Regions from separate parts of the Trinickia sp. EG282A genome, predicted to be linked through region 2. Evidence: riboswitches for the same ligand, from Rfam matches in the RefSeq annotation. Region 2 holds a riboswitch; each other region holds the start of a gene.
What was found. Region 2 has a riboswitch for cobalamin ahead of cobW (cobalamin biosynthesis protein CobW). Riboswitches for the same ligand answer to the same signal wherever they lie in the genome.
Positions count from the first base shown of each region.

Region 1: another riboswitch for cobalamin. It lies ahead of AB4Y31_RS27260 (CbtB-domain containing protein); the one in region 2 lies ahead of cobW (cobalamin biosynthesis protein CobW).
Region 3: another riboswitch for cobalamin. It lies ahead of AB4Y31_RS13290 (TonB-dependent receptor); the one in region 2 lies ahead of cobW (cobalamin biosynthesis protein CobW).

Region 1 covers NZ_JBFRCC010000006.1:185,940-192,368, forward strand. The annotation lists gene bcsA (UDP-forming cellulose synthase catalytic subunit) at 1-301, opposite strand, end outside; gene AB4Y31_RS27255 (CbtA family protein) at 506-1,225, opposite strand; gene AB4Y31_RS27260 (CbtB-domain containing protein) at 1,239-1,448, opposite strand; cobalamin riboswitch at 1,481-1,619, opposite strand; gene AB4Y31_RS27265 (histidine phosphatase family protein) at 1,670-2,251, shown strand; gene AB4Y31_RS27270 (diguanylate cyclase) at 2,297-3,823, opposite strand; gene AB4Y31_RS27275 (IclR family transcriptional regulator) at 3,991-4,755, opposite strand; gene AB4Y31_RS27280 (aldehyde dehydrogenase family protein) at 4,965-6,410, shown strand; gene AB4Y31_RS27285 (AMP-binding protein) at 6,407-6,429, shown strand, end outside.
Region 2 covers NZ_JBFRCC010000006.1:67,539-73,967, reverse strand. The annotation lists gene cobN (cobaltochelatase subunit CobN) at 1-2,427, opposite strand, end outside; gene cobW (cobalamin biosynthesis protein CobW) at 2,444-3,538, opposite strand; cobalamin riboswitch at 3,724-4,011, opposite strand; gene cobO (cob(I)yrinic acid a,c-diamide adenosyltransferase) at 4,103-4,705, shown strand; gene AB4Y31_RS26780 (cobyrinate a,c-diamide synthase) at 4,708-6,006, shown strand; gene bluB (5,6-dimethylbenzimidazole synthase) at 5,990-6,429, shown strand, end outside.
Region 3 covers NZ_JBFRCC010000002.1:1,155,656-1,162,084, reverse strand. The annotation lists gene cobT (nicotinate-nucleotide--dimethylbenzimidazole phosphoribosyltransferase) at 1-156, opposite strand, end outside; gene AB4Y31_RS13300 (ABC transporter ATP-binding protein) at 172-972, opposite strand; gene AB4Y31_RS13295 (FecCD family ABC transporter permease) at 969-1,970, opposite strand; gene AB4Y31_RS13290 (TonB-dependent receptor) at 2,013-4,013, opposite strand; cobalamin riboswitch at 4,119-4,360, opposite strand; gene AB4Y31_RS13285 (hypothetical protein) at 4,536-4,889, shown strand; gene AB4Y31_RS13280 (cell division protein ZapA) at 4,886-5,200, shown strand; RNA gene ssrS (6S RNA) at 5,268-5,449, shown strand; gene AB4Y31_RS13270 (EVE domain-containing protein) at 5,611-6,069, shown strand; gene AB4Y31_RS13265 (SIMPL domain-containing protein) at 6,152-6,429, shown strand, end outside.

The sequences.
Region 1 (6,429 bases), 120 kb from region 2:
GAAGCGAGCTTCCCCACGCCGCGGCGGCCGCCCAGGCAGGCACGCGCAGGCACTGAGTCTGTGCGTGCGCGGGGGCGGCGTGTCTGGAGGCCTCCCCTTCGTTTTGTTTACCGGGGCTCCACCACCTGCCAACAGCCGCCCTGAATGTCTTTTCCATGACTGGTATCGACAACCCTTGCTTTGCTTCGCCAGACAACAAAACAAAAGGATATTCGGGGATTCCAAGTGGCAATCGTTCAAGCTCAAGCCATTTGCTTCGCCATTTTGCTGATTCGTCGCACTTCCATTTGCCGAACTTCAATGGTTGGGACCGCGGATATCGTCAGGCGAATAGAAGTATAGGTGCGTGATTCGATCTGGCAAATAATTTTCGGTCAGAGCAGGAAGGCGCTGACGTGACGACTAGCCGCGAGGCGCGCGCTCGCAAAGTACAGGTCCGGCAAGCGCCTGCCGCCGGACCCTCATCGACAATCGGGCCGCATTCGTGGCCCGATAGAGACGTGGTTCAGACATTCACCTCGGCGCGTTCGCCGTGTTCGACCCACGCGCCAAACAGCAGGCCGATCGTCGCCCACATGATCACCTGCATGCCGATCGCGGCAGCGCGGAACTTCCACAGCACCACAGCCGGAAAGGCAGCAGGCACCTCGTTAATCGATGGCAGCCCTAGCTGCACGGCGGCGATGATCGCGACGAATAAGAGTCCCGCAATGATTGATGCGTTCCATTGGCCGAGTTTCGCCAGTAGAACGCGGCGCACGTTGATTGAGAACACCATCGTCGCGATCGAGATTGCGATCATCAGGAAGAAGAGGCCGGTGCGATAGCCAATGGTGTCGGGGTCGCCGACCGATGGCGGGTTGGCCGGATACTTGACGTTCGGCACGATCACAAGGGTGATGAATGCCGCCAGCGCGATCCAGGCGGCAAGCGGCCGAGCCGGCAGGCGGCCCACTCGCCCGTATGCATAGGCGAACGTCAGCGCGAACAGCCCACCGAATGCCGCACCGTAGGTAACGACGCCCGTCAGCAGTCCGAGGCCGGCCTGCGTGTGGCGGCTCACCAGTTCAGGTTCCGGCGCCTCGCCTTTGGCGGCGTCCAGTTTTTCTTCGAAGGAGATCGCTTGATCAACTTGCGGTTCGCCGACCAGCTTGGCGAAACCGAACGTGAGCAGGCCTGCGGCGATGCCTGCGAGCATCCCGCGTACGAGCAGCTTTCCGACCATCGTGATCTCCGCGTCAGTGGCAGGGGAAGCCGAGGAGGTGCCGGCCGTCATGCACGAATTCGTGAACATACATGCCGGGAACGATCGACGTCGCGCCTTCTTCAGCGCCGACAAAGTAGATCGCCAGTAGCAGGATCAGACCGACGAACACCACCCACGGCAGAAGCTCGCGCACGGGAATCGGGGCCGGCACTATGGCGGGCTTCAGGACTGCTTCACTCATGATTTCACCTCCGGGGAATCGCGCCCGATAAATGGTTGTGGGGAGACGATGGCGGGTCTGGCTTCCGGGATCGGAGATCGCCGGTTACAGTGGCGCGGCCGCGCCGGTTTTGCACCGGCTTCCGCACATCGTGTCGGGGCGATTGTACGCGCGATTACTCTAGTGTTGAAAACTGATCGTATGCGCTGTTTCAGCTTTTGCCAGAAAAGCCACATGGAGGCATGAAGGTGCACCGTTCGCTTTACCTCATCGCACACGCCGCTACCCACGCGATGCGCGTCGGCCAATTCCCAGGCGACGATCCGTTAGACGCGCACGGACTTGCTCGGACCGCCGCCGTTTGCAACCAGTGGCCGCAGACGTCGATAGTGCTGTCCAGTCCAGTGCGCTGCGCGCAGCAAACAGCCGCTGCCTTAGCATCGGAAGTTCGCATCGATTATGCGTTACGCGATGTCGACTATGGCGACTGGCGCGGAAAGCCACTTGCGGAGCTAGCCCGAGAGATGCCTGCGGCGCTCAATGCTTGGATAACCGATCCATCCGCATCGCCGCACGGTGGTGAATCGCACGAGGACGTCTTGCGTCGGGTCGGCTCTTGGCTCGACCAGCTTCCGCTCCCGGACGACCTTGTTGCAATTACCCACAGCGCGATCATTCGCGCTGCGATTGTGCATGCACTTGGCGCGGGCCCAAAGGCGATGTCGAGGATCGAAATTGCCCCGCTGTCGGTGGCGGAACTCAGACCGGCGCCTGGGGGCTGGAAGTGGATGGCTCGGTCCTACGAGCACCGGGACACGGCATAGTGCTGCTGCGTCCCGGATGCGGCTTTAGTAACGGTCGCGTCGCGGTTATGCGGGGAGGGCAGTGAATAGCGCGACCTTGTTCCGCCCCGTCGCTTTCGCGCGGTAGAGGGCTTGATCCGCTGCATGAATGACTGCCGTTACGTCTGTGTCTTCGTCCGGCGTCCATGCGGCCGCACCGATGCTTGCTGTGACGCGACCATATTCGCTACCCGTATGTTCGATGCTCAGGTCGCTAATCGCCGTCCGGATTTTCTCCGCTATCGGCGCGGCTCCTTCGGGCGTGGTATCCGGCAATACGATCACGAACTCTTCACCGCCATAGCGGGCGGCGCTATCCGCCGGTTGGCGGATATTCTCGCTGATGCACTTCGCGATAGCGGTTAGCGCATCATCGCCGGCTTGATGTCCGTAGGTGTCGTTATAGGCCTTGAACTGATCCACATCGACGAACAGCAACGAAAACACGCTCCGCGTGCGACGAGCCCGACGCCATTCGTGCTCGAGTATTTCGCCAAGGGTGCGGCGGTTGTTCAGGCCGGTTAATCCGTCCGTCCTCGCAAGCATCGCTAATTCGGACTCTGCACGCATCCGGCGTTGAAGCTGCGCACCGAGCGCGAAGGAAAGACCGATGAATGCGACTGCAAACGCGGCAATCAGTGACCCGATCGTTATCGCACGACGACGCCAAGCCGCATAGATGTCCGCATGAGCGTCGGCCACCATGATGATGAGCGGCAGATGCGGGAAATTTTTGAAGTAGTAGAGCCGCTGCACGCTATCGATCGTCGAAATGTCCGAAAAGCTACCTTCCGGTTCCGAGACGAAATGCCGGAAAGTGCTGGCATTTCGGATATTGCGCCCGATAACGTGCACATCGTAGGGCTGTCGCATAATCATCGCGCCGTTTCGCCCTATCAGCGCGACCGATCCATGCGGACCAAGCGACAATCCCGCAAAGAGGTGATGAAAGTAGTCCAGTTGAATCGCGACCATCACCACACCGGCGAACGAGCCATCGGGACGGGAAATTCGACGACTCAGCGCGATGCTTGGCGAACCGCCACGCAGCCGGGAGTAGTAAGGGTCGCTAACGTACACGCCAACGTTCGGGTTGTCGCGATGCACCGTGAAGTACATCCGGTCCGCGAAATTGGCCTTGCGTGGGACGTCGCTTCCCGAATCGATGATCACCTCGCCTGTGGCATCGAGCACCAGTACCGAGCCAAGATAGGTAGCCGTCGCGGCGCGATCGAACAGCACTTCCCGGCGCAACCGTGGTGACGACTGCATGACTTCAGGATCGTTGATACCGTCTACAACTGCATCGAGGGATAGGGCGTACAGTTCGAAATTTCTCTCGATGTCTCGTTCGGCGATGATGGCAAGGTTGCGCGACGTGTCCCGGGCTCTCGCCATCGCGTCCAGTCGGCTCTGATACAGCGAGACAGCGCAGATGGCGACCATGAAGAAAGCCGTTATCACGCCCGCAGCCACGATGGCATGAGGCGCTGTCAGGCCGCGATAGAAATGCTGGTCTTCAAGCCAGCGAAGCAGTTGTTTACCGTTTCTCAACGTCTTCCATCCCCGGGGGAGTCACCGGACGAAGCGGCGTTGGACGCGCGCGTTAAGCCAGTCCTTAAAAGGACGTGCGGAAATTTTGACCGTTTCCAGGAATATAGTCTAATCGATTGCGCTTTGCTTCCCATTCACATGCCGATCAGCCGGTGGGCTGCCCTCGATCATGTGAGGAAAGTCTTGGCGGTTTCATCGGCCGTGCGCCGGAGATCCGGCTCGAACGCGAGGAGATCGTCCAACGTGACTCGTCCCACCGGTGCCTGCACCGCGATGGCTGCGCAGGCCCGATGGCGGTCGAGCATCACCGGCACGGCAATCGCAATGAGGCCCTGCAGGTGCTCCTGGTTGTTGATCGCGAGCCGGCGTCGCCGTGTCACGGCCAGCTCTTTTCGAAGCGTGTCGCGGTCGGTGATGGTTCGTTCCGAATAGGCCCGCAGCGGGAGCGTATCGATCATCCTCTCTCGCCGGTCTTTCGGCAGGAAGCTGATCAATAGCTTGCCGCTGGCCGAGCAATGCAGAGGCACGTGCGATCCCGGCTGCAGATGCATGCGCAGCGGCCATTCCGTCTCTACGCGGTCCACATACACGACGTCGTTCCCCGACAACATCGTCAAGTTGCAGGTTTCTCCTACTTTCGCGACCAACTGCTCGAGCAGTACGTGGCGCGCCGCGGCCGGGCCCGCGTGCATCAGTACGTTGACGGCGAGCATCCGCACCCGCGGCGAGCATTCATAACGCTTGTCGCTGGCACCGCGCGTGACGAGCCACGCGTCGGTCAGTTGAGTGAGGATGCGATGCACGGTTTGCTTCGGCAACCCGAGGGTATCGACGAGGTCCGTCATGGAGAGCGGGCCGCCTGCCGCCGCCAATGTTTCGAGCACGCGAAACGCGCGCACTGCTGCCGCGTTCGATTGGTTGGATGTCGACATCGTCTCCCCTCTTCATCATCGTGATGCCGCCGCTAGCTGCATTGTGTATCGCAATTCGCGGTTTTCGGGACCCCGGGGAAATCCCGAAATTTGCACTTTTCGGTGTGAGGCTCAGCGCCGTCGACAAATACTCGGGAAACGGGACTCGAAGCAGAGCGACGACGAATAGATTGGCAATACCGCCAATTTATTCCGTCGGAGTGCCGAGTATGAATGTGAGGGCTACAGTAGCCGAAACCGCTAAGGCGCCAGCGGACGAGGCAGTGGGGGAGCGCGTCGCCGCGCTAGTTGCGCGCGCACGCGAGGCGCAGCGCGCCTTCGAGTTCGCGGGCCAGGTTGCGCTCGATACGGCAGCGGCCGCCGCGGCATGGGCGATTATGGAGCCCGCTCGCAATCGCCAGCTTGCTGAATTGTCAGTGCGCGATACGGGTCTTGGCAACGTCGACGACAAGTTCCGCAAGAACTGGCGCAAGACGCTTGGGCTGCTGCGCGATCTGAAGGGGCAGAAAACCTGTGGCGTCATTGCCAGCGATCCCGCGAAGGGCATCATCGAGATCGCGCGCGCCGTCGGCGTCGTCGCCGCGGTGACGCCGTCCACGAATCCTGCCGCCACGCCCGCGAACAAGATCATCAACGCGCTCAAGTGCGGCAATGCGGTCATCGTCGCCCCTTCGCCGAAGGGCCATTCCTCATGCGAGTTGCTGATCAGCTTTATTCACGCCGAGTTCGCGAAGGCCGGACTCGATCCGGCGCTCGTGCAGTGCTTGCCTGCACCCATCAGCAAGGCTGCAACGGGCGCGCTGATGCAGCAGGCCGACCTCGTCGTCGCGACCGGCTCGCAATCGAACGTGCGCATGGCCTATGCGAGCGGCACGCCCGCCTTCGGCGTGGGCGCCGGCAACGTCGCGTCGATCGTCGAACGGTCAGCGAATTTGCACGACGCTGCGCAAAAGATTGCGTTATCCAAGACGTTCGACAATGCGACGAGCTGTTCGTCTGAAAATAGCGTCGTCATCGAGGACGCCGTGTATGACGAGATGCTGTCTCAGTTGCGCAGCTGCGGAGGCGCGTTGCTTGATCCGGCCCAAAAGGCGCAACTGCAAGCCGTGATGTGGAGCGGCGGCAAACTGTCCGAGCACTGCACCGCAAAATCGGCAGCGCAAATTGCGCAAGCGGCCGGTCTCGAAGAAGTCGCAGGGCAGGGCCCGCGATTCCTCATGGTGGAAGAGACCGGCTTCGGGGCCGACTACCCGTTCTCGGGCGAAAAGCTGTCCCCTGTGCTGACGGTCTATCGCGCCCGTCACTTCGCCGACGCTGCAGACGTGGTTCGCCGTATCTACGCGTACATGGGGGCGGGCCATTCGGTCGGGCTGCATACCGCACGTACGGACCTCGCAGTCGAATTGGGCGAGCGGCTCCCCGTTGCGCGGGTGATCGTCAATCAGGCGCATTGTCTCGCGACGGGCGGCAACTTCGATAACGGCTTGCCGTTCTCTTTGTCGATGGGCTGCGGCACCTGGGGCCGCAACAATTTCTCTGGAAACCTCGATTTCCATCATTACCTGAACGTGACGCGCGTCGCGTATCCGATAGCCGAGGAAATGCCGGAAGTCGATGCGTTGCTTGGCGACTATTTCGGGAGGGTCGGTCGATGAGCGCGGCGACGACAGTGCG
Region 2 (6,429 bases):
TACAACCGTCGTCGCCGTTCGGGCATCGCAGCCGTCACGGCCACGGCAAAATGCGTCGAGCAGCAACGCCGCGAAGCCTTCGAGACGTTCGCGCGTATCGCCGTTGTGACGCCACGGCGCATCGCTGATTTGCTCCAGCAGAGCCGGGCGCGGCCCGGTCCACGGCGTCGACCATTCAGCCGTGAGCGGGTCGAACAGATGATCGATCTGAAGATCTTTCGCGAGTGCATCGATCAAGCCTGCGTTGGCATCTTGTCCGCCACCGACCGGAAAGCGGGCCAGCGCGAGCAGCGTATCGCGCCGTTGAATGCCCTCGGGCGAGCGGCCGAAGGTATGCAGGCCATCCCGGATCTGTGCCTCCTTCAATTCGCACAGCCAAGCGTCGACGCGCGTAAGCAATGCGTCTTCCTCATCCTGGCTCGCTGGTTGCGCCAGACTCAATTCCTCGTGAAGCCGATGCTCGACGATGGTCTCGAGGATCGTCCTGCGCAGCAGCCGCGCGCGCCGCGCGTCGACCATCAAAGCTTCGTAGTACTCATCGACTTGCCGTTCCAGGTCTTGCAGCGGGCCGTAACTTTCCGCCCGCGTCAGCGGCGGCATCAGGTGGTCGATGATGACGGCCTGTGCGCGCCGTTTCGCCTGACTGCCCTCGCCCGGATCGTTCACGATGAAGGGATAGAGATGCGGCATCGGCCCAAGGGCGATATCGGGCCAGCAGCGCCCGCTGAGCGCGACGCTCTTGCCCGGCAGCCATTCGAGACTCCCATGCTTGCCCACGTGGACGACCGCATCGGCGCCGAAAATGTGCCGCAGCCAGAAATAGAACGCGAGATAGGCATGCGGCGGCACGAGGTCCGCATCGTGATAGCTCGCGTAGTCGTTCGCCTCGCGTGAGCGCGCCGGCTGAATGCCGACGAAGACCCGCCCGCAGCGCCAGCCCGAAATCATGAATCGACCGCGCCGAACGGTCGGATCGCGTTCAGGAGGCCCCCAGCGCTGATCGAGCGCGTCGCGCAACTCGTCAGGCAGCGCGGCAAGGCATTGCAAATAGTCGTCGAGCGCGAAGCTCTGCAAAGCGGGACGAAGGTCGCGCACATCGGGGTCGTTCGTCACGCCCCGCGTCAGCCGATCCATGAGCGAGGCGCCGTCTTGGGGCAAATCCTCGACGCGATAGCCTTCGTCGCTCAGCATGTTGAGGATCGCCACGACCGATGCCGGGGTGTCGAGCCCCACACCGTTGCCGATCCGCCCTTCGCTCGTCGGATAGTTCGCGAGGACGAGCGCGAGTCGCTTGTCATCGTTGCCGAGGCTACGCAGGCGACACCAGCGACGGCTCAGTTCGGCGACGAAACCGATCCGCTCATCGTCGGGCCGATAACGGACGACATCGACTTCCGTGTGCGGACAGCGATAGGCGAGCCCCTTGAAGCTGACCGCACGCGTAATGATGCGCCCGTCGACTTCGGGCAACGCGACATGCATCGCGATGTCGCGCGAGTTGAGGCCTTGGTCGTCCTCGACCCAGTCCTCCCTGTTTCCGCCGCTGAGAATGACTTGCATCACAGGCGCATCGCCCGCGATGGCGACCGGCTCGGAGGAGTCGAGCGTCGACGCCGCGAATGCCGTGGTGTTGAGCACCAGCGCGACGTCGTGCTCCGCGCAGAGCTGCGCGACCACGTCCAAGCTCACTGCATCCTTCAGCGAGGTGATCGCAATCGGCAGCGGATTCATTCGCCGCGCCTCGAGCGCATCGATCAGCGCATCGAATACCGCCGTGTTCGCCGCCTGCAGATGGGCGCGATAAAAAAGGATCGCAACGACGGGGGCACCGTCGACCCAACGGCTGCGCCAGTCCATGACCGTAGGCGTCTCGCGCTGCGGATGATAGAGCGTCGCCGCCGCCAGCGGCACGGGCGGCGGCGGTTCGCGGTCCCAGCCGAACGCATGCCAGGCTATCGTGCGCATGAACGCTTCGGCGTTGGCGGTGCCGCCCTCGCGCAGGTATCGCCACAATCGCGTGCAAAGCGCGGCATCGGCCGTGCTTTTGGCAATGAGGTTGGCATCCTCCTGCAAGTCGCCCGAGAACATCGCGAGCATCTGCCCGTTGCGCCTCGCGAGCTCGACGACACGCTCGATGCCATACGGCCAATACGATTCGCCGCCGAGATGGTCGACCACGACGACGCGCGCATGCTGCAACACGTCATCGACATAGAAATCGACCGATGCAGGCTGCCGCAGATAGGTGACGTTCGCGAGGCGAACGCTTGGGTAACCGGGGCCGAGCCGATCGACGACGCTCGCTAGCAAAGAAAGCGTCGTGTCGGCGGAACTCAGGACGATGATGTCCGCGGGACGTTGGTCGATGCGGACGACGCCGGCCGTATCGTCGACGAAGCCGCCCGGTACGGTGCGCAGCAAATGCATGGCGGAGCGGCCGCGCTCAGGCCTGTGCGACGCGCATGCCGGACTGCGCGGTCAGCGCCTCGTCGAATGCGCGCTGCAGCGTGTCTCGATTGAGACTCTCGCCGATCAACACGAATCGGCTCGTCGGCGATTCGTCCTCGCGCCAGCGCCGGTCGAAGTAGCTCTCGAAGCGGCGGCCGACGCCCTGAATCACGAGCCGCATCGGCGTGCCGGGCAATGCGGCGAATCCTTTCGCGCGGTAGATGGTGTGATGCTCGACGAGCCGTTGCAACGCCGCGATCGCGGCCTCCCGCGAAAGAGGCGAGCCCACCACGACGACGGAATCGAATTCGTCGTGATGATGATGATCGGGATCGTTGGACGAACCGTGATGATCGGGGCGTTGATCGATCGTCTCTTCGGACGCCGCTTCAAGCCCGAGGAGCGCATGAAGATCGAGCGCGCCCCGCTGGGCCGGCACGATCTTGACGTGCGGCGGGATCTCCGCGCGAATCAGCGATTCGACCGCCACGCGTTGCGCTTCGTCGAGCAGGTCGGTCTTGTTGAGCACTACGAGGTCGGCCGCGCTCAGTTGATCCTCGAAGAGCTCGTGCAGCGGCGACTCATGATCGAGATTCGGATCGGCCTTTCGCTGCTCGTCGACGGCATCCGGGTCGGCCGCGAACTGGCCGCTCGCGGCCGCCGGCCCGTCGACGACGGTCACCACGGCGTCGACCGTGAAGCTGTTCTTGATCGAAGGCCAGTTGAACGCCTGAACGAGCGGCTTCGGCAAGGCGAGACCCGAGGTCTCGATGAGGATGTGATCGATCTGCGAACGACGCTCGACGAGCGCTTCCATGACGGGGAAGAACTCTTCCTGCACCGTGCAGCAAAGGCAGCCGTTCGCCAGTTCATACAATTGACCGTCGGTCTCGCTGCCCGCTTCGTCGCAGCCGATCCCGCAGCCCCGGAGAATCTCCCCATCGATGCCGAGCTCGCCGAACTCGTTGACGATGACGGCGATACGCAAGCCTTTCGCCTGCGAGAGCACGTGTCGCAGCAGGGTGGTCTTGCCGCTGCCGAGAAAACCGGTGACGATCGTGACGGGTATCTTGCGCAGTGGTGATTGCATGCGGCTCCTCGCTCGCAGTCGATAGTGGGCCGCGTCGCCCCTTCGTTCCGAGCTGACGAGCTCGGAGCACGACGCGAGGCGCACGGCGGACGAACGAAGAGAAAGGTGGGCGATGGCGCGGCAACGCCGACGCGCGTTGCAGTGAGATGCAACGAAGCCTTGGCCGGGACACCGCCTACCCGCAGCGCCCACCCTTCTCTTCTGGCCGGTATCCGGGCTGACGAAAGCGCCGCTTCACCTTCCCGCGCAAGTCATGTCATTTCTTGCGCAGTGGTTGCCTGCATACGCGGCCTTGCGCGCATGCATCGAAGCCGGCTCTGCATCGCTTCTGCGATGCGTTCGCCTACCGTTGCGGGGGCAGCACAGATTGACTCGTGCCGCGGACGAAATTCGCCGCGGCGAGTGTCTGTTTCCCGTTTAACTGCACGCGCAAAGGAGTTGCGCGCGCGAGCACCAGATTGCGTGCGAGTGTAGGTTCGTTGGCCCGCCGCGTCAAGAAACGGTCTTGTCCAACGTCTATCGCGGGGCTCATACTATTGCACATCCAGACGAAACGATATTCCAATGAAGACGGATCCCGAATCGCATCAGCGCATGACACAACGCCGCCGCGAAGGCCATGAGAAAAAACAGGCGGCGGCCACGCTCGAAAAAGGCTTGCTGATCGTCCACACCGGCAACGGCAAAGGCAAGAGCACGGCGGCTTTCGGCATGGCCGTGCGAATGCTCGGGCACGGCGAGCGCACCGGCGTCGTGCAGTTCATCAAGGGCGCATTGCATACTTCCGAGCGCGATTTTCTCGGCAGCCACCCTGCGTGCGACTTCGTCACGATGGGCGACGGGTACACATGGAATACCCAGAACCGCGAGGCCGACATGGCGACGGCCCGCAAGGGCTGGGACGAAGCCGTCAAGATGATCGGAAGCGGCGAATACCGCATGGTCATCCTCGATGAGCTCAACACCGTGCTCAAGTACGAATATCTGCCTCTCGATGAAGTGCTCGCCGTATTGCGAGCCCGCGAACCGATGCTGCACGTCGTCGTGACGGGGCGCCACGCGCCGGACGCGCTGATCGATGCAGCGGATCTCGTTACAGAGATGCGGCTCGTCAAGCATCCCTACCGAGAGCAAGGCGTGAAGGCGCAGCGAGGCGTGGAGTTCTGACGATGCCGGCATGTCCCGCGCTTTTCATCAGTGCGCCCGCATCGGGCGAGGGCAAGACGACGATCACGGCCGGCCTCGCGCGGCTCCATCGACGGCAGGGCCGGCGCGTGCGCGTCTTCAAGACGGGGCCCGATTTTCTCGATCCGATGATCCTTGCTCGCGCGAGCGGGGCCCCCGTGCTGTCGCTCGATCTGTGGATGGTGGGTCTCGAAGACTGCCGCCGTATGCTGGCCGAGGCGGCGCGGGAAGCCGACCTCATCCTCATCGAAGGCGTGATGGGTCTTTTCGACGGCACGCCGAGCAGCGCGGACCTCGCCGCAACGTTCAGCGTGCCCGTCGCGGCCGTAATCTCGGCAAAGGCGATGGCGCAAACGTTCGGCGCGCTGGCTTTCGGGCTCGCGCGATACCGGCTCGACGTGCCGTTTCACGGCGTGCTCGCCAATCATGTCGGCTCGCCGCGTCATGCACAGATGCTCGAAACGTCGCTGCCGTCCGGCCTTCGGTGGCTTGGCGCTATCGCCCCGTCTGAAGACATCGAATTGCCGGACCGACACCTCGGACTGCATCAAGCCGACGAAATCGGGGACCTCGAGGCGCGTATCGAACGCGCGGCCGACACGCTAGCCTCCACCGCGCTGGCCGAGCCGCCTCCCCCGGTCGAGTTTCCGGGCGCTTCGGCACGAGCGATGCCGCCGCTGCTTGCGGGCCTGCATGTCGCGATCGCGCGCGACGCCGCCTTCTCGTTCATCTATCCCGCGAACGTGGCGCTGCTGGAATCGCTCGGCGCACGCGTCAGCTTCTTCTCGCCGCTCGCCGACGAGCCTGTGCCCGACGCGGCCGATGCACTGTATCTTCCGGGCGGTTACCCCGAGTTGCACGCCGCCACGCTGGCCGGCTCGACGCGCAGCGCCAAATCGATCCGCACGCATGCGGCTGCGAACAAGATCATCGTCGCCGAATGCGGAGGCATGGTCTATCTGCTCGACGAACTGACCGCTACCGACGGCGGCTCGACGCCGATGCTCGGCCTTTTGCCCGGACGCGCGACGATGCAAACGCGGCTCGCGGCACTCGGCATGCAGCAGCTCGAAACGAGACACGGCACCATGACCGGTCACACGTTCCACTACTCGAGCATGACGACCGCGCTCGCGCCCGAGCGTCATGCCACTCATCCGACGAGCAACGCCGCCGGTGAACCGGTGTTTCGTCGTGGCTCGATTACGGCAACCTACATGCACAGCTACTGGCCTTCGAATCCCGTGCTGACGGCCGCACTCTTTTATGGCGAATCCTTTTAGCGAATCCGAGCGCGCGGCCGTCTATCGCGCCATCTACGAACGACGCGATATGCGTCATTTCGTCCCCACCGCCGTCGAACCCGAGGTGCTGCAACGTCTCATCGACGCCGCGCACCATGCGCCGAGCGTCGGCTATATGCAGCCCTGGCGCATCGTTCGCATTACCGATGGTGCGCTGCGCTCCGCGCTGTACGAGGCGGTCGAACGCGAGCGGGTGAATACGGCCGACGCACTCGGTCAACGCCGCGACGAGTTCATGAAGCTGAAGGTGGAAGGCATGCGCGAATGCGCCGAGCTGCTCGTGATGGCCTTGATGGACGATCGCGAGCGCCATGTGTTTGGCCGCCGCACGATGCCGGAGATGGATCTGGCTTCGGTTGCGTGCGCGATCCAAAACCTCTGGCTCGCAGCGCGCGCCGAAGG
Region 3 (6,429 bases), on a different contig from region 2:
CACAGTCTGCTGAATCATGCCGATCCGGCGCGCGAGCGGTTCGAGCATGCCGAGACTGCCCGGCGGTTTCGTCTTCGTGTCGATGATCCGTGAAAGCGTGCCTTCCAACGAGCGATCGAGTGGTTCGACGACGGGCAGCGGGAGTGGAGTATTCATGAGCAGTACGGTAGGTCACAAATCGTGAGCAAGCGCCGGCACGAGCGCTTCATAGCCGTCCTGTCGGATCAGGACGAGCGGGTAGCCGAACACGCGACTCGCGAGCCCGGGAGTCAATACGTCCGTCACCGGCCCCGCGTAAGCAGCGCCGGCGCCGTCCATCAGCAGCGCATGCGTGGCGAAGCGGCGTGCGAGATTGAGATCGTGACATGAAAACACGATCGTGCGCGGCGCACCTTTCATCCAGCTGACCAATGTCGTCAGGCATTCGATTTGATGATGTAAATCGAGATGGGCGAGCGGCTCGTCGAGCAGCAGAAGCGGTGCGTCCTGGCTCAGTGCCGCGGCCAGCGAAACGCGCTGGCGCTCGCCGCCCGAGAGCGAGCGCACGTCGCGTGCCGCGAGCGCGCCGAGCGAGAGGGCTTCGAGCGCGGCGAGGGCCGCCGCGCGATCGCTTTCGGCCTCCCAACCCCAGCCGCTCAGATACGGATAGCGATTCAGGAGAACCGCGTCGAGCACGCTTGCGCTGAACGCGTCGTGCGTGCTTTGCGGCATCAGCGCGCGACGCCGCGCGAGCCGCGCCGCCGGCCATTTGTCGAGGCGCTCGCCATCGAGCACGATGTGCCCCGCGGCCGGCCGCAGGAATCCCGCGAGCGTCGAGATCAGCGTCGTCTTGCCGGCGCCATTGGGCCCGGCGACGCACCAGATTTCGCCCGTCCCGAACGTCTGCGTCAGACCGTCGAGCAACAGCCGCTCGCCCGCGCGCAATATCAGCGCTTCCGTCGACAACGCGCGGTTCGTCCCTTCGTTGCTCATGCGCGTCGCCTCATGAGCATCCAGAGAAAGGTCGGCACGCCGACCATCGCCGTCACCACGCCGACGGGTAGCTGGGCGGGAGCGATGACCGTGCGAGCGACGAGATCGGCGCCCATCACGACGATACCGCCCGCCAGCGCCGACGCGGGCACGAGCATGCGTTGATCGTTGCCGAACGCAAGCCGCAGCGCATGCGGCACGACGAGGCCGACGAAGCCGATCGTGCCCGCCGTCGTCACGGCCACGGCGGCCGCGAGCGATGCGACGAGATAGATGCGCAGCCGCAATGCTGCCGCCGGCACGCCGAGCGTCGCCGCGAGCGCTTCGCCGCGCAACAGCACGTTGAGTTGCGGTGCCACCGGCACGCTGATGCCTACGGCTACGACGAGCGCGGCCACGGCCGGCCACGGCGCGCCGGCGCCGTTCAGATCGCCCGTCAGCCAAAACAGAATGCCGCGCAGGCGCTCGTCGGGCGCGAGCGTCAGGAGAAGGGTGACGACCGCGCCCCAACCCGTCGCGAGCACGACGCCCGTGAGAAGGAGCCGTGGCGACGCTTCCTGCGCCTCGCCGCGCCAAAGGTCGCGCCTGGCGAGGCCGAGCACGAGCGCGATCGAGACGATCGCGCCGGCGAACGACGCCGCATCGACCGTCCACCATGCCGCGCCCGCGAGCAGCGCGAACACGGCGGACGCGGCCGCGCCGCCCGACACGCCGAGCACGTACGGGTCGGCGAGCGGATTGCGCAGCAAGACCTGCAGAAGCGCGCCGGCAAGCGCAAGCAATCCGCCGCAGGCGAATCCGGCGAGCGCGCGAGGCAGCCGCAGCGTGCGCACGATCTCCGCGCTCGAATCGAGACCGGCGCCGCGCGTATGGACGAGCGCCGCGAGCGCGCGCCACGGCGTCATTTCGACGCTGCCGAGCGTCAGCGCCGCCACGAAGATCGCGCTTGCGCCGAGTGCGAGCGCGATCCAGATCGCGACCGCGCGCTTGCCGCTCATGGGCGGGCGCGCGAGAGAGGCCGAGCGGCTTACGTGCATACGCTACTGCTGCTGCCAGCCGACGGTGATGAACGCACTGCGCCTTGGCGTGTTGTAGGGATAAGCGAGCTCATAGTTCTTATCCAAGAGGTTCTCGACTTGCGCACTGACATACCACGCCTTCGTGATGTTATAGCGCGCCGAGAGGTTGACGAGGCCATAGCCGCCGAGCTTGACGCCGTTGTCGTTGCGCTCGCTGCTGACGATCCATTCCCCGCCGACGCGCCAGGCGCCGATCGAACGATTCGCCGAAAGCGACGCGAAGCGCCGCGCACGCCGCACGAGATCGGTGTCCGCGTCTTCGTCGACCGGATTTTGCACCGTCAGCGCGGCGCGCACATCGGTCTTGCCGACATGGCCGCTCCACGAGCCTTCGAGCCCCTGTACTTTCGCGCGGCCGACGTTCTCAGCGACGAAGAAGAGCCCGCCTTGCGTCGACACGTAGTTGATCAGGTCGGTATAACGCGTTTCGAACGCCGTGAGCCGCATCACCCCGAGCGAGTCCGAAGCGTACTGCAGCGCCGCCTCCACGGAATGGCTGCGCTCGGGCCGGATCGACGGATTGCCGCTGCCGGGGAAATAAAGATCGTCGAAGCTCGGCGCGCGAAACGCGCTCGAGTAGCTTGCCGTCACTTTCCAGTGCTCGGCGAAATCGAACCCGTAGCCCAGATAGTAGGTATTCGCGGCGCCGAAATCGGAGTACTGATCGCGCCGCACGTTGGCCTGAATCTGGCTTGCGCCGAAGCGGCCCGCATAGCCCGCGAAGAACGAGTTCACGTGGCGGCCGGGTGCGGCGAAGATATCGGAGCCGAGGCTCTGGTCGAGCCGCTCATAGCCGATCTGGACCTTCTGGGTGGGCGCGAACTTGAAATCGTTCTGCCACGTGTATTGGCGGTTGTTCGTGTCGAAGCGGTTGTTGTAGACGTCGTTCGTCTTCACGACGGAACGATCGTCGCCTTCGGCCACGGTCAAGTGCGTCGTCCACCAGTCGGTCAGCTTGCCGTTCGCGAACACCGATGCCTGGCGTACCTTGCTGTAGAGGTTGTTGACATCGGTCGGCACGCCGAATGCATTGTCGTAACTGTCGTTGCCGTCCGATTGGAAAAAGCGCACGCCCGCGTCCCAGTTCTCGCTGAACTTGTGGCGCAGCGCCACCGAGACGCTCTCGTTCAAATATCCGTTCGCATTCGGATTCGCGGCGGGTGCGAGCGCGGGATCGATCGACGAGAAGCCGTCGGTCTTGTAGCGCGACAAGTCGACGCTGAACGTGGTCTTGCCGTCCTTGTCCAATGCGCCGTCGACGCCGAGCGCCTGCGTCTGCGTGTGATAACTGCCGTAGCCGAGCGAGAAATGGAAGCGCGGCGGATGGTCGCCGCCGTCCTTCGTGAAAACTTGCACGACGCCGCCCATCGCTCCGGAGCCGTAAAGCGCGGACACGTCGCCGTTCACGACTTCGACGTGATCGATCTGCGAGAGCGGAATTTGCCCGATCTGCGCTTGTCCGAGGCTCACCGAGTCGACCCGCACGCCATCGATCAGCACGAGCGACTGCGCCGCGGATCCGCCACGCAGCATCAGCGTCGCGTTCGATCCGGGTCCGCCGTTGCGAACGATCTGCGCGCCCGGCGCGAGCGCGAGCAAGCCGGGTAGATCGGTGGCGGTCGAATCTTCGATGTCCTGCCGATCGAACTGTGTCGTCTGCGGGATGGCATCGGCGAGCGGCTGCGCGCCTCGCTGCGCGGTGACGACGATCGGCGCGAGCGGCACGCCGTCGGATTCGGTCGCTCGGGTGGCGCTTGTGGACGGGGCGGCGATCTTGGCCGCCTGCGGCGCACTCGACGATGAAGGCAAGGAAGCGGATGATGGCGAAGCGGAAGAAGCCGAAGAAGCGGACGGATGAGACGAAGTGGGCGACGTGAAATCGTCCGGCGCGGACTGCGCAAGTGCGGCAAGCGGCAGGCCGGCCAACGCGACGAGCGTCGCGCGTAGCAGGGGCGTGGGCATCGTATGGTTTCCCTAGGGATCGGCATGCGGCCCGCTCCCCGCAGGCCGCTTTGTCATGAGCGGGCCGAGCGACGCTTGCGCGCGCGATCCGCGCGACAGGCGAAACGGCCGCACTCCCGCTTTGGCCGGTATCCGGGCTGGCGACGAATCGCGTCCGCCTTCCCGCGCGCTCGACACGCGCAGTGGCATTCGGACCGAACTCGCATCGCGATCTTCGCGATGCATGTCGCTTACCGTTGCGGGGGCAGCACAGGTTGGCTCGGCCCGGGGCGGACCATGCTCCCTGTTTCCCGTTTAACCGCGCGCATCGGAGCGAGCGCGCGGGCACCAAAGTGCCGCAAGTGTAGGAGTGCAACCGGGGTGCGTCAACAATTGCCGATCGGGCCTCGTTGCATCAGCCATCGGCAAAAACCGCCTGAAATACGGCAATGTACGGTGCTTCGTTACGTCTCGATACGAGTCGGAGGTCGGATACCGCTCTTTTCCGCGCTAAAATGCGCAAGTCTTTAGAGGACGCAGCAGATGCTCAACGAACTCGAAATCCTGTCACAGAACATCGGCCGGCTGATTGCGATCAACGAACGCCATCAGCAGGCACGTCACGCACTCGAAGAGCAACTCGCCCAGCTTCGCGCGGATAACGACGCCGCGCACGCCGAACTCGCGCTGGTGCGCGACGAGCGTAACGCGCTGCAGGCCGAACGCGATACGTTGCTTGCCAAGATCGACGATGCGCAAGTACGCCTGAACGCGATTCTCGAGAAACTGCCTCGTACGAAGGGCCCATACGACGCCGACAACCAGCTCGACCTGCTTTCGCCGGCAGGTGATGGCGAGCCGGCTCGTAACGGCGCAGCCCACGGAGAGAACGCATGACGACGAAACAGATCGAAGCCTCGATTCTCGGCCAGACATACAGGCTGGCCTGTTCACCGGAAACGGAGTCCGCGCTCGTGGACGCCGTCGCGCGCGTCGATGCGGAAATGTCGAAAGTCCGCACGGCCAGCAACGTGCGCGGCACGGACCGCATCGCCGTGATGGCCGCCATTTCGCTTGCGTCGGAATTGCTGAGGCTGCAAGAAAGTATTCGCCACGGTGAGGCGTTCCCCGCGGACGAAATCCGTCGTACAATGCGTCAAATGAATGAGCAGCTCGGCACCGTGCTCGCGCAACACGAGGCACGATAGCAAGAGCGGCACACTGCCCGTCCGCGGTAGCGGCAGGCGGCGATACAAGTTGTACCCAGTTTTTACGGCTTCCCTGCCTGGTTCGCCAAGGTCATAGATTCCTTGAACCAATGCCATGTGCACGGTTGCGGAAATTTGTAGCACGGGCGTGCGCGTCACTCTGTCTGATGTACCCGAAGTGCTGCTAACTGCGACCAATTCTGAACCTCAGGTTCAGGATGCCGGCCTAGCGGCTAAGGCGGGGACTTATTCGACGACGGCATCGGTTCATCCGATGCCGTTTTCATTTGGTCTCGATCATTGGCCTCGGCTGCTCCCGCCGGAGCCAGGGGCACGTCCGCACCCACTATAGGTTTTTTGAGGCTCGCGCATCTTTCGTTCGACGATCACCCAACGAATCCGAGTGCCTTATGCGCTATTGGCTCATGAAGTCCGAACCGGACGAAGCAAGCATCGACGATCTCTCGAATGCCCCCGAGCGCACGCTTCCGTGGACAGGTGTGCGCAACTATCAGGCGCGCAATTTCATGCGCGACATGATGCGCGTTGGCGACGGCGTGCTGTTTTATCACTCGAGCTGCCCCGAGCCCGGTATTGCGGGGCTCGCAAAAGTCGTCTCGACGCCCTACCCCGATCCGACGCAGTTCGATCCGAAAAGCCCTTACTACGATCCGAAATCGAAGCCTGAGGAGCCGCGCTGGATGCTCGTCGATGTCAAGTTCGTCAAGAAGACTCCGCTCATTTCGCTCGCCGAGTTGAGGAAGCATGCCGAACTCGCCGACATGCGCGTGCTCGCGAAAGGGAATCGTCTTTCGATCACGCCGGTCACCGAAGCCGAGTGGCGCTTCATTACCGCGCGGCTCACCTGACGTCGAACGTTCCCACGCGTACCGGGTTCGTTGCTCCGTCCTAACAAGGGATATCGTTCAACACCGAAGAAGGACCGCACACATGAAAAGAACAACCGTTCTCGCTGTCGCGACCGTCGCCGCCTCTTTATGGCCTTTCGCGCTGACGGTGACACCCTCGGCTGCCTATGCCGATCCGGTCGTCATCGATCGCGCGGCCGTGCCTTCCGGCGTACTCTCGCTGTCGGCTCAGGCGAGCGCCGACGTTCCCGAGGACGTCGTCGACATCACGCTCTTTTACGAGCAGGAGGCCAAAGATCCCGCGTCGCTGACGAACGCGCTGAACGAGCGAACCGCCGCGGCGTTGCGGCAGGCGAAGGG